4 regions of the Aminipila terrae genome follow, and region 3 is predicted to be linked to each of the others. Evidence: riboswitches for the same ligand, from Rfam matches in the RefSeq annotation. Region 3 holds a riboswitch; each other region holds the start of a gene.

Region 1 (3,209 bases), 510 kb from region 3:
TCACCTTTGGCAATTTGTATTACCCCAGTATCGCTGCTGCTCCACGTCAGGTTTGCAAGTAGATTATCTTTTGTATCCCGTTTACGTACCGGCAGGCTTAAAGAATCCGTAACAGCCTGTTGATCAGAATTAGTCTCCTTTATACTTTCCCAGCCAATTGTATCAAGCACAGCTTTATTCAACCAGTCTTTGACTTTACTTTCATCCCAATCCAACCTTGCTTTTACCGTAATCTCTTTGCTGACATTTCCTTTAGAGAGAGTCATCTTAATATCATTTATGAAAACAAATGCAGTACTGTAACCCAGTGTTGACGGGTCCTGATAAAAGTATGTAATATCTCCATTGGTTCCGATGCTTCCCACATCCGCTCTTGCAGGAGTACCTGTATTTATAAGCTGAACCGTTACCCCTGTAATATTGTTTTTTTCCAAGGTTTTATTTACAAAAGTAATAAAATTTGTATCTGTACCATTCTTTGGAATCATGTTATTAGACAAAATCTGAATAGCTTTATCTATTGTTTCTTTATCCTGGCTTTCACTTCCGGCTGCTACTGTAAAAACAAAATCTTTTGTCTTCTGTATTCCATTCTTAGATACAGTAGCCGTCAAAGTAACTTTTGTATCTGCATCAGGAGGATTAATAACACCTTCATGGGAAACAACTGCTTCATTTCCTGACTTCCATGAAATGGCTGTACCATTGATTCCTGTGGATGGAAGGGTTAGATTAATCTTTACTGGATTTGAAGTATCCATAGTTAAAGCGTCCGCTGCTGCTGCCACTGCATCTTCATCACTCATCTCTGGCTGTTGCCACTGATGTACAGGATATTCTCCTTCAACAGCTATGAACTTAGATTCCTGTGGAGAATTTTCCCCATTAATCAACGTAACAAAGTCTGCCGTTTTCATGTCTGCAGCAGCCTTAACTGCATTAGTACCTGAAACTGAAGCTGTACCTCCAAAGCCTTTTTCTGCTGAACCTTCCAGCCAATAGCAGTTACTTACATTAGAAACAATACCACTGGAGTCTCCTGCCAATGCACCTACATTGGTTGTTCCTGAAACATTTCCAATATTGTAGCTCTTCTGCAAATTAGATTTAGAACTGCTAGATGTAGAACCTAAAATACCACCAACATAAGAGCTTGAAGTGCTAATATCTCCGTTATTATAACAATAACTAACATCCACAAACTTAGCGACTCCAATGATACCGCCTGCCATCCTCTTTCCTGACACGGATCCTGAATTGAGAGAGCCCAATATCTTAATATTAGAGTTAGAATTACCCTCTGTACCGCCAACAAGCCCACCTACAGTAGTTCCACCCTTTACACTCACATCAGCATAATTGGCACAATTTACAATCTGGCTGCCACCATTGGCGCATCCAGCGATGCCGCCCGTATAAGTAGCACCGGTAGCACTATTGGTAATTCTCCCTTTTACTGTGAGGTTTTTCACAGTGCTACCGGAACCCAGGTTTCCAAAAAAGCCAAGGTATTTTCCTTCACAATTGATATAGATGCCGCTAACAGTGTGACCCTTCCCATCAAAGACTCCAGTATAGGGCTTTTGACTATCAAGGCCTGTACCAATTGGTTTCCAAGGGCGGCTTTCCCCACCCATATTAATATCCTCACCCAGAACGGCACATAGTGTTAGAGTTTTGTTAGCCTCCTCTGAAAACCATGACAGCTCATCCGCATTCTTTATGACATAGGGATTTTCTTTGCTCCCGTCGCCTGCTGAAGGTTTACTGTTGTTACCAGAGCTGCCCGCTGTGACTTCATCTGCATACACATTTAGGTTACCTGCTTCTGGTATACAAAAGCCCGTAAAAGTTATGGCAATGGTTAATATAATCACTAGAGCTTTTTTTACTTTATTCATTTCAAAAAACATCGCTTTCTCTTCTCTCCTTCTATTATTCTTATCTATATCATCGCATAATGCGTTATTTTTCTGATCAGATAAAACCTGTATTCTCCCGAGAAAAGCAAATCAACCAGCCACATAACTAATATGTTTTTGGACAAAAAAAACTGTAGTATAAAAAATACTACAGTCCGTTTTTACTGCAAAAACAAAGATATATTTCACATAAATATCCATCTATTAATCCGTATTGCCGATTTCCCGCGGAATACTGGTTCTATCATTTTAAGCAGGTCTTCTGGCTCACGTATCATCACTTTTCTAACCTTCCCAAGATTCTCTCAGTGGTATTTTAAGAAAAATTCCTCGTTTACAGCGGCGGGACCGCGCAGGTCTTTCACCTGCTTCCCTCTTAGCCATCCTAATTTGGTATGCTACCAATTAAAACGGAACATAAAATGATTATTAAATTATTTTAAGAATGTTATTATCTAAAATACTACCATTAAATAGAATTAGTGTCAACACCCTGGGTATTGACACCATTTTTCTAATTCATAAGAACAAGGATTAAAATTTATGCTGCTGATTCAAATTGACTGTTATAAAGCTCTGCATAGAATCCACTCTGTGCAAGCAACTCTTTATGATTACCACTTTCAATGATATCCCGTCTTTCATCACAAGAATCAAGTCTGCATTCTTAATGGTGGAAAGCCTGTGGGCAATGACAAAAGAAGTTCTGCCAACCGTCAGCTGATCCATTGCAGATTGAACAATACGCTCCGTACGGGTATCTACTGAACTGGTTGCTTCATCTAAAATCAGCAGCGGTGCGTTCTGTATCATTGCCCGGGCAATAGTAATAAGCTGTTTCTGTCCTTCTGACAGACTGGCCTTATCGTTTAATATCGTATCATATCCCTCAGGCAAGGTTTTGATAAAATGATGCAAACCCACGGTTTTGCAGGCTTTCACCACCTGTTCTTCTGTGATGCCCTGCTTGCTGTAAATAATATTCTCTTTTATTGTGCCTTCAAACAGCCATGAATCCTGTAAAACCATGCAGAATTGCTGATGTACATTCTCCCGTGGTACCTGGCTGATTGGTGTTCCATCCAACAGTATTTCACCGCATCCAATTCATAAAACCGCATTAACAAGTTCATAATGGTAGTTTTACCTGCACCAGTGGGGCAACAATAGCAACTTCTGCCCAGGTTTTATTTTTGCAGAGAAATCTTGTATAATAGTCTTTTCCGGTACATATCCGAATTTGACATGTTTAAATTCCACTTCACCCTTCACATCCTGCAAAGTTTT
Region 2 (3,209 bases), 1.3 Mb from region 3:
TTATCTTCTGGGAGAAGATCTGATTTTACCTTTGAAATGGATACCAGCTCTGAAATATACTGGGCTGCAGAAGCATTGTCTCCTGTAAGAAGAATCGGCTCCATATGTAGCTCTTTTAATTTTGAAATCATGGCTGCTGCATCTTCCCTTACCGTATCAGACAGTACGATAAATCCCGCAGTTTCTTTATTGATGCCTATGTAAACGATTGTAGCCCCTTTCTCTGAGTAATCAGTGGCAGCCTTCTGAATCTTTTCAGGTATGGTGATTCCTTCTGTTTTCAATAAATCAGGTTTTCCTGCCATCACTTCCTGTCCGTCTACAAATGCTCTCACTCCCTGACCTGCTAAAAGAGAGAATTCTTGCGGTTCACACATGGTATGACATATTGACTGATAATATGAAACAATAGATTTTCCTATAGGGTGTTCCGAGCGCTGCTCTGCAGAGGCTGCATAGTATAATAACTTTTCTTCTGTAATACAATCATTAAAGCTCTTTACTGCCATAACGTTGAGTTTCCCATGAGTCAGGGTTCCTGTCTTGTCAAAAGCTATATGTTTCACTTTAGAAAAGCGCTCCAGAGCGTCTCCAGAGCGGATAATAATGCCATAGGTTGTTGCATTGCCAATGCCAGCCAGAATTGCCGTTGGCGTAGCTAAAATAAATGCACAAGGGCAGAACACAACCAGAACGGTTACTGCACGAATCAGTTCTCCTGTAACAGCCCCCGTAATAACCGCTGCTCCCAGTGCCGCCCAGACCATCCACGTAGCCCATCTGTCTGCAAGGGTTATGATAGGGGCTTTATTGGCCTCTGCCTCTTTCACCATTTGAATCATCCTCTGCAGAGAACTGTCCTTCCCTACTTTAGTGGCTCTCATAGTAAACGTCCCATACTGGTTCACCGTTCCGCTGGTTACTGCATCTCCAACAGTCTTATCTATGGGTAGGGATTCCCCTGTCATGACCGATTGATCAATGGAAGTCTCCCCTGACGCAATAACGCCGTCAACAGGAATTGTCTCCCCTGCCAGAACCAGCAAAATATCATTAATGTTCACCTGGTCCGCTGGAATGATTTTCTCCGTACCATCCTTAAGCACTCGTGCAGTCTTCGGGGTTAACTTAATCAATCTTTCTATGCCTTCATTTGCTTTCCTTGAAGTGCCGTTTTCAAGAAGAGTACCAATAGCCATGATAAATGCAACTTCTCCGGCAGCAAAATACTCACCGATACACACGGATGCTACTAAAGCAATTGAAACAAGAACATCAGCCTTTATATCATGATCCACTACTAATCCTTTAATGGCTCCTAAAAGAATCGGTATTCCACACAGCACAATTGCAATCCATGCTGAATCAAATCCAAGACTTCCTCTTAGTAAATGGGATAAGCTGACCAGCAGAGCAATCCCGGATATGATAACAAATATTAAATTTAGTTTATCCTCTTCCATTATCCATTTCTTCATTTTTATTTCTGCCTCCCTTATATTCATAAAATTAGTATATAATCTGTCTATATATTCTTCTGTGTTATAGTTTTCATATCCCCCAGGGGGATATGAAAACTATAACACTTATTCCTCTTTTGTCAACTATGCAGTATTATTTTAACTTTAAGTATTTCCCCATGCTTGACATTAAAAGTCAGAAGTGATAATATCATCATGCAACTAAATAGATATTTTGTGTTCCGTCAAATGCGTTTGACGGCTAAGAGGGAAGCAGGTGTCAGTCCTGCGCGGTCCCGCCGCTGTAATCGAGGAGTCAGAATCCTGTTCCGAAAAGGAAGATCACTGAAACATAAGTTTTGGGAAGATCGGAAGATGATGTTGATACGTAAGCCAGAAGACCTGCATAAAATTCCATGTAATCCGATGGGAGATCGGTTTATATTTTTATTGTGTTTTACAGAAAAACGGGCTGTAGCGAAAGCTGCAGTCTTTTTTTATTTTAAAAGATGCATACTGGATAAAATTTGCCTACATTTTTGAAGCTGTAATGATTGAGGATAATAACAATGGAGAAACACATCATTTCTAAAAACAGAGAGCATCATAAACACCATAAAATCGGACATAAACACGGAGAAGGTTCCTGCATCGACTTTTACGCTTACAATTCTGGAATAAGACATTGGAATCCAACTTTTAAGGTATCTTTTTCTGCTTTGACATTAATCTTATGCATTGCGCTAAATAATCCCTATGTGTCTATTGCAGTAATTGTATCCATGGCGTATCTGACGATAGTAAAGGGTGGGCTTCCAGTACTTTCATATTTGTCGGTGCTGACAATTCCCATTACCTTCATTCTTCTTGGTACGGTTACTATAGGAATTGACTTGTCCACTCAGCCTATTGGCCAATACAATCTGAATCTGGGACTCTTTTATATTTTCACTTCAGAGAAGAGTTTGAAGATTATGTGCTTTTTAATCCTAAAGGTTTTTGCTGCAATCAGCTCTATGGAAATGATGGCTTTGTCGACACCATCAACCGAAATAATCTGTGTGATTGAAAGAGCACATGTGCCCAAGCTATTTATAGAATTGATGATGATGACTTATCGTTACATATTTATTCTGATAGACGTAAACATTAACATCAGAAATTCTGCAGATTCACGTCTGGGTTTCTGTGATTTGAAAACCTCTTGGAGTACATTCGGAAAAGTTGCAAGCAATATGCTGATTGTTTCAATGAAAAAGTCTAATGCCTATTATGATGCCATGGAATCCAGATGCTATGATGGCGAATTTATGATTCTGGAGGAAACACAAAATGTTAGTGCAAAACAAGTTATCGCAGCAATGATATTTATATTTTTTCTTTTAGTACTATGGTACATCACGCAATAGAAAGGGTCATTATGAAAAATCCGATTTTACAAATTCAGAATTTACATTATTGCTATGGAAACGGAAAGACCGCCCTGAATGATATCAGTCTGGATATCTATGAAGGTGAAAAAATTGCTGTTGTCGGTTCAAATGGTGCTGGAAAATCTACCTTTTTCCTTAATACTAATGGTGTTCTTAAGCCTGACGAAGGCCAGATTTTTTATAGGGGAACCCCTATTAACAAAAAAAACTTAAAAGAGCTTCGTAAAAATATCGGTATTGTGTTTCAGGATGCAGATAATCAAATCATTGCTTCTACTGTTTTGGCAGAAGTGGGATTTGGTCCTATGAATCTAAA
Region 3 (3,209 bases):
GAAGAATCCAGATGAATTTCATACAGTATATCTCTACCATAAATTCCACAAAATCGCACTTTTCACTTTTTGGCGTGCCTAAATCTTCAATATAATACCACGCATATAAGCATGTGTCAATAGAAAATTCGGTGGCAAAACTATGTATTTTTTATTTTTGTTTTTTTAATTATATAACACATAAATTTAGTTTTTCACGAAAAGGTTCTTCCCCAGCTAGCAGATCTTCATATTGCTGGGGCCTTTTAATCTGTTTCACAGTACCATTCTTCTTAATCATTATAACCCCGGGCCTTGGTCTTCCACTAAAGTGAGAGAGATGGGTATTACTATAAGCTCCCGCATTAATAAATGCGATGAAATCACCGGCTGTTATGCTGTTAGGAAGTCGGATGCAATCAGAAGAGTCATAGGACAGTCCGCTGATTTTATATGGCATATTATGTTGCTCAGTAATTTTATTTACACATATCATCTGATCATATTCCAAATTTTTTTCAGCCTCAGCCCCAATGTTCAGACCTTCATCCAGTACTAACCAGTTTTCATTCAGATTCTTTCTATATTTTTCATTTACTATACTGGTTAAAAGGATGCCTGCAGAAGCTGCAATTTTTCTACCCGGCTCAATAATTAATTCTATGCTGTTAAAGAACTCTTTATATTCTTTTCCCGCCCATTTTTCCACCTTATCCGTATTTAATTCCTGGGATACCGCCTCTGCAATCTGCCCCATATTTTCAGATGAAATGCCTCCTCCGATATTTAAGCTTTGGGGAATAAATCCTGTGAGCTGATGCATTTTTACTGCTGTTTCAAGCATGGTAACAAAAGCCTCCCGAACAGATTCCGTTTTATATAATCCGTTCTGGATATGAAAATGATAGCCTTTTAGTTTTATGTATTTCTTATTTTTCTGAGACATTCTGATAGCTGTTCTGAGCTGTTCAAAGGTTATTCCAAATTCTGCCTCCTGTACAAGCAATTTATTCTGATTAGAGTTATAATAAGAGATTTCAGGGGCTACCATTAAAGCAATGTTCACTGGAGTATTTAAAGCCTCAGCAATTTTAACAATTCTTGTCAATTCGTAGATCGAATCTATATTAATAGATTTAACCCCGCTTTTTATGGCAAATTCAATCTCTTTAGTGGTTTTACATGCTCCCGTAAATATAATCTGCTCCCCCTCAAAGCCTGCCTGTAAACCTTTAAACAATTCTCCTCCGGAATTAACCTGCAAATTACAGCCTGCATCTCTGATAACCTGAAGATTAGCAAGAGTTGATTCACATTGAGCTGCATAATGTATACTGGTCTTATCATAGAAGGTTCTAAAGGCCACTATAACTTCGTTTACATTTTTTCTTAATTCTCTTTCTGAAAAAATATATAATGGTGAACCATATTCTTCAGCCAGTTTTGTCAAATCCCTTCCATCAAAGTATAAATGTTCTTTTTCAACTTTAAATATTTTGTTTTCAAAAATATTCATTTACAAACCTCCCAGTTAAAATAACTGTAATATAACTGCTGCCAGACTGTTTTTATAATAAAAAAAACTGCGACAAAAATCGCAGTCCGTTTTACTGTTTCACTCTATTATTCCTGCCAATTATCCATACTACCCGTGGATTGGCGTGCTCCTCATGCAGGTCTCCTGACTCGTGCCTCAACATTTCTTTTAACCTTCCCGAATGGTAATTCAGTGGTTATCTATCCTCTTCAGAATATTTCTAAAAGAAACTCTTCACTCACAGTGGCGGGTCCGCTCTGGTTTTTCACCAGATTCCCTCTTAGTCGTACTCTACTTATACGTAAAGTCGAAACATGGAAGTAATATAATTTGTTTTTTATAGTCTATCATACAGGAATTATTATTTCAAGGTATTTTAGCTAATAAAGGACAGCTGCAGAATAATTATTTTCCGCAGCTGCTTGCTTTAAAATGTTTAGAGCTAACTACAAAATTTTCTGTTATTTAACTATTTTGCTAACTTCTGAAACAGTGAAGCCATCATGGATGATGCTTCCGCTCTTGTTGCATACCCTGAAGGTTTAAAACTATACTTTCCGTCTGCTCCTTTATAACCATTTATTATGCCGCCTGTCTGCATGATTTCTATGGCTCCCCCAGCATAAGGACTGATTTTACCCTTGTCTGAAAATTCCTGTTTAAGGGCTGTCTTGGTTATTTCTTTCTTTTCAATATTTTCTAGATAGTTTTTAAGCATTACAGCCATATCCTCTCTGGATATGTTGGCATTTGGATTAAATTTGCCCTTAAATCCTTTGGAAATATTTTTTTCTGCAGCCCAGTTTACCGCTTTTGCATACCATGCATTATCTGACACATCCGTAAATACTGCACTATTGGTCACTTGGGGAGCACCAGCCTTGCTGTAAAGAATCTGTACAAATTCAGCTCTGGTTACACTTCCATTGGGATCAAAGGTAGTCTTTGTCTTGCCTTTTACTATTCCTTTATTGGCAAGATACATAACACTGTCATAGAACCATTTTCCGCTGGTCACATCTGAAAAGGCCACATTGTTATAAGTGACAGCATAATATGAAAAGTGGTTGGTTTCTCCCTTCATTGCTTTCTTTGCTTCGTCATAAGAAGCACCCTCCACCGTTTGCTGTTCTCCTTTATCACTGACATAAATAATTTTCAGGTTTTCCTTCTTCTCATTTGCTCCTAAAGAATATGGAAGATAGAAGGTCACCTTCCCATTCTTAAAATCAGTGATTGCTTTGTCGTTGGAAACGGCGGAAAGATTAAACACAGGACGGCCTGCAAGCTCTGGTATATTTGTAGTAACAGGATTTGAAGAAGCGTCAACTTTTTCAATAGCCAGCTTGATATCGCTGCCACCAGCCTCTGCAACCAACGCAGACAGGGCTTCCTGACTAAACCTCATATCCCCTGTAGGCGTAGTGATGCTTAATATACCTTTTTCCTTTACTATGTCTTTTGCAGAGGACGTTGGTAAAGTAGTAACCACTGCATCGGCTTTGTCATCTGCTTTTACCACAATCGATACTTCTGGTATTAACTCCTTGCTTGAGTTTTTCACCGCTTCCATAGCCTTTTTCAATGCTTCTGTCATGTCCTTTGAAGAAACAGCAGCTGCCGCTTTTCCGTCGCGATCTGGTTTGGCAGTAACCTGAACAGTCTCTTTAGCTGAAGCCTTTTGATCGTCGGT
Region 4 (3,209 bases), 1.4 Mb from region 3:
CAAAAATGATCCAGATATAAGGTACAGGGAGAATAAGGATGTTAACATTGATCAGGCATATTTAAGAAAACTCATAGTTGAGTATGGAAGAGAAATCGATAAGACAATTACACATAAAAATATAGAGAAAAATGGAATCATTACGTATGATGCAAAGAGCGGTATCACTACAGTGAAATTAAACGGTAGGAGTAAAAGGTATGGAGTTTCCCTTGGAAATGCTCAGATAAAGAACAACAGAATGATTGTGAATCGGGAGCAGGTTTGGTACGATTTAATAGGAAAGACATATCATTCTCCAGATGGGGGAACATGGTATGCGGATAAAACAAGTCCGATATTTGGAGGAGTATGGCAGTGCGTTTATTTGCCGAAAGATATTGCTAATGATTTATATTTAATAACGGAGGGCACACATATTGAAAAGGTTCTGTATGATAAAGCAGCAGGAGCGTGGGATGCAGGAACTGCGGCCGCTTTATCAGGATTTTGTACTTGGGTATACACAGAATATGGTGTTACTATATCCGTTGCCAGGGCTAGTTTTCTGGCAGGAGCAATTGTTTGCTGCTATGATCTTTCAAAAGCTTGGGAAAGAGACTGTTTTCGAGAGGCAGTCATGCAGTGTGGTGACAATGAATTTGTAAGAATCTCTTTTATAATTACAGATGGTGGTATCGTAAATACATACAGAATTACAAAAGAGATTAAAGATGTGTACCGGTATCAGGGAACATTTAAACCGGGGTATTATGAAAGTTATTCTAAGGTAAAGAAGTAGGGGAGATATATGAAATACAGACGCAGATTGGACGTGGTTATTACTATTGTTGGTATATTTACACTAATTTTTTCCATGCTTGCTAGGAGGGGAGACGCACCGCAAACTTTTGCAAGACTGGGAATTAATATTAACTTTATATCATCGCTAATTCTGGGTAGTATACTTTTTTACTGGACTTTTGAAGCAAGAGCGTATAAAAGATCTTTACTGGAATCCATAGCATGTTTCCTATTAAGTATAAGTTCTTTTTTATTGGCAATCTGCAGTTATTATACAACATGGAAATTTAGTGATATTAGTTTGATGATCATTATTGTTCTGTCTATAGTAGCAAGCACTATTTTTTGGCAGTCGAGCATAGGAATAAAAAAATTGCAGGCATAAAGACTGATAAAGATTTAAATCAGAATTAAGGAGATAGGCTAAACTGCTTTAGACTTTCTTAGCAAGAGCTAAGGCTATTATAAAACTTATATATAATCAATAGATTAGAGAAGTAGAACGTTTTAGAGGATTGGCATACAATGAGTTAGAATAAGATTCGGATGCTGTAGGAAACATCATTATAATTAAAACTGTTGGAGGATGGTTATATAACCTTCCAACAGTTTTAATTTGTGGGCGGTATTTGATAAAAAATATAAGAAATATTTAATTAAGAATAATGTTGAAATATAGAAATTAAAGTGATATTATAGTTGGTGAAAATATAAATATTTACATTTTATATATAATTATGAAATTTCGACAATATTAAACAAATTTCGACAAGAAGAGCTATTCAATTAAATAAATATCTATGTCTGTCGGCGGGAGCCGGCAGCTAAGAGGGAAGCCGGTGAGAGTCCGGCACGGACCCGCCGCTGTAAACGAGGAGTTCCTGCCCATTCATTTGCGTGACGCAAATGTCCACTGAAAGCAAACAAAGCTTTTGGGAAGGAGGGCAGAAATGTGGATACGTAAGTCAGAAGACCTGCATGGATTGAAGAAGTAACCGGTTACGAGGTAAATGACCAGGGAATTGTATTTTAAATTCATTTTTTAAAATAAATTAAGAAAACAGTGAAAACGGACTGTGGCAGATTTGCTATAGTCTTTTTTTGTTGTCCAAAAGAGAAAGGGGGTGAGCATTATTAAAAAAAATATGGCAATTACGCCGTATAAATATTTGTTTTATTATCTAATATCAAAGGAGGAACAAAAGAAATGATAAAATTAAAGCTAAGAAAACCGTTAGCAACCCTTATGATTATAGCTATGGTCATGAGCATGGGGCTCACTGCATACGCTGCAGACTGGCCAACCTACCAGGGAAATGATATTCACAACGGGATTATCAATGCAGCACCAACCAACGGAAGTCCAAATGTCACACGTATTGATCTGCCGAAAAATGGATCCGGTTGGGATGGTGTGGATTCAGCAGCTGTTATGGAAACCAGAAATGGAAATACCTTTGCTTATATACTTTATGACGGATATAAAGTTGCAAATGATAAGGGTGGCGGCAGGCTAGCTAAAATAGACTGTTCGGCATCTACTCCACAGGTAGTATGGGAAAAGCAGATTACCCAGAGTTCAGGATTCCAACTATCCTCTCCTTACCTGGATACTGAAAACCGATGCATCTATGTGGGGGCATCCGGATTTAATCAGAAAGCAAATAACGATGAGCTGACATTGACTGGAGGAGCAATCACAGATTGGTCTGTATCTTCTGCAGGAACAACTTTGGAAAATGGTAAGGTTGTTGTTTCAGGTAACCAAACTGTTACTTTGACTCAGACAAATACTAATTTAACTAGTGGTGAGACTCATCGTTCTGCCACTGGCGTAAAAATCAACGGAAGCAATGTAAATATGATTATTACTGCTAAGCTTAACGGTACTACAGTAGGAAGTAAGACCTTAAACGCTTCTAACCTAATCGATGGACATTACTATCTGAATGATAATTTCCAATCTACGGCAGAATCTGCTGTAAATACAGGGACAAATAATACGCTGGAATTTACCTATGAAATTTCAGGAAATGATAGCAATACTGTGGAGATTGAATATTGCCAATTGTATGAACAGAACAGTTCTATTACAAAAGTAACAAATATTGACGAAGAACCTACTACAGAATTGTCTTTAGCAGTGCCAAACAATGCACAGATCAATACTCCTATAGTAAAGAATGGGGATTATCTGTATTTCGGAACATGGTCAGGAAATGCAGGAACATATTATCAGTATGACATGGATAATAAGGAGTTAAAAGAATTTAATCCGGGTAATGGCGGTTTTTATTGGGCTGGTGCTGTTGTAGATGGAGATTATGTTTACTTTGGTGGAGATAAAGGTTTTCTGTATGCTCGTCCGGTAGGTGATGATTTTGATAATACTTCAGAAGGAAGTGTTGTTAATTTATCCACTATAG

Evidence for each region. A riboswitch is a leader RNA that binds a small molecule or an ion and turns the genes downstream of it on or off. The one in region 3 is predicted to bind cobalamin.
Region 1: another riboswitch for cobalamin. It lies ahead of Ami3637_RS17020 (immunoglobulin-like domain-containing protein); the one in region 3 lies ahead of Ami3637_RS02395 (diaminopimelate decarboxylase family protein).
Region 2: another riboswitch for cobalamin. It lies ahead of cbiQ (cobalt ECF transporter T component CbiQ); the one in region 3 lies ahead of Ami3637_RS02395 (diaminopimelate decarboxylase family protein).
Region 4: another riboswitch for cobalamin. It lies ahead of Ami3637_RS08915 (PQQ-binding-like beta-propeller repeat protein); the one in region 3 lies ahead of Ami3637_RS02395 (diaminopimelate decarboxylase family protein).

The regions. Positions count from the first base shown of each region.
Region 1 covers NZ_CP047591.1:3,509,191-3,512,399, forward strand. The annotation lists gene Ami3637_RS17020 (immunoglobulin-like domain-containing protein) at 1-1,901, opposite strand, end outside; cobalamin riboswitch at 2,158-2,357, opposite strand; gene Ami3637_RS18870 (ATP-binding cassette domain-containing protein) at 2,457-3,008, opposite strand; gene Ami3637_RS18045 (ABC transporter permease) at 3,191-3,209, opposite strand, start outside.
Region 2 covers NZ_CP047591.1:1,767,396-1,770,604, reverse strand. The annotation lists gene Ami3637_RS08445 (heavy metal translocating P-type ATPase) at 1-1,478, opposite strand, end outside; cobalamin riboswitch at 1,681-1,884, shown strand; gene cbiQ (cobalt ECF transporter T component CbiQ) at 2,030-2,869, shown strand; gene Ami3637_RS08435 (energy-coupling factor ABC transporter ATP-binding protein) at 2,881-3,209, shown strand, end outside.
Region 3 covers NZ_CP047591.1:504,346-507,554, forward strand. The annotation lists gene Ami3637_RS02395 (diaminopimelate decarboxylase family protein) at 170-1,495, opposite strand; cobalamin riboswitch at 1,634-1,849, opposite strand; gene Ami3637_RS02400 (S-layer homology domain-containing protein) at 1,986-3,209, opposite strand, start outside.
Region 4 covers NZ_CP047591.1:1,862,581-1,865,789, forward strand. The annotation lists gene Ami3637_RS08905 (hypothetical protein) at 1-781, shown strand, start outside; gene Ami3637_RS08910 (hypothetical protein) at 791-1,168, shown strand; cobalamin riboswitch at 1,567-1,779, shown strand; gene Ami3637_RS08915 (PQQ-binding-like beta-propeller repeat protein) at 1,991-3,209, shown strand, end outside.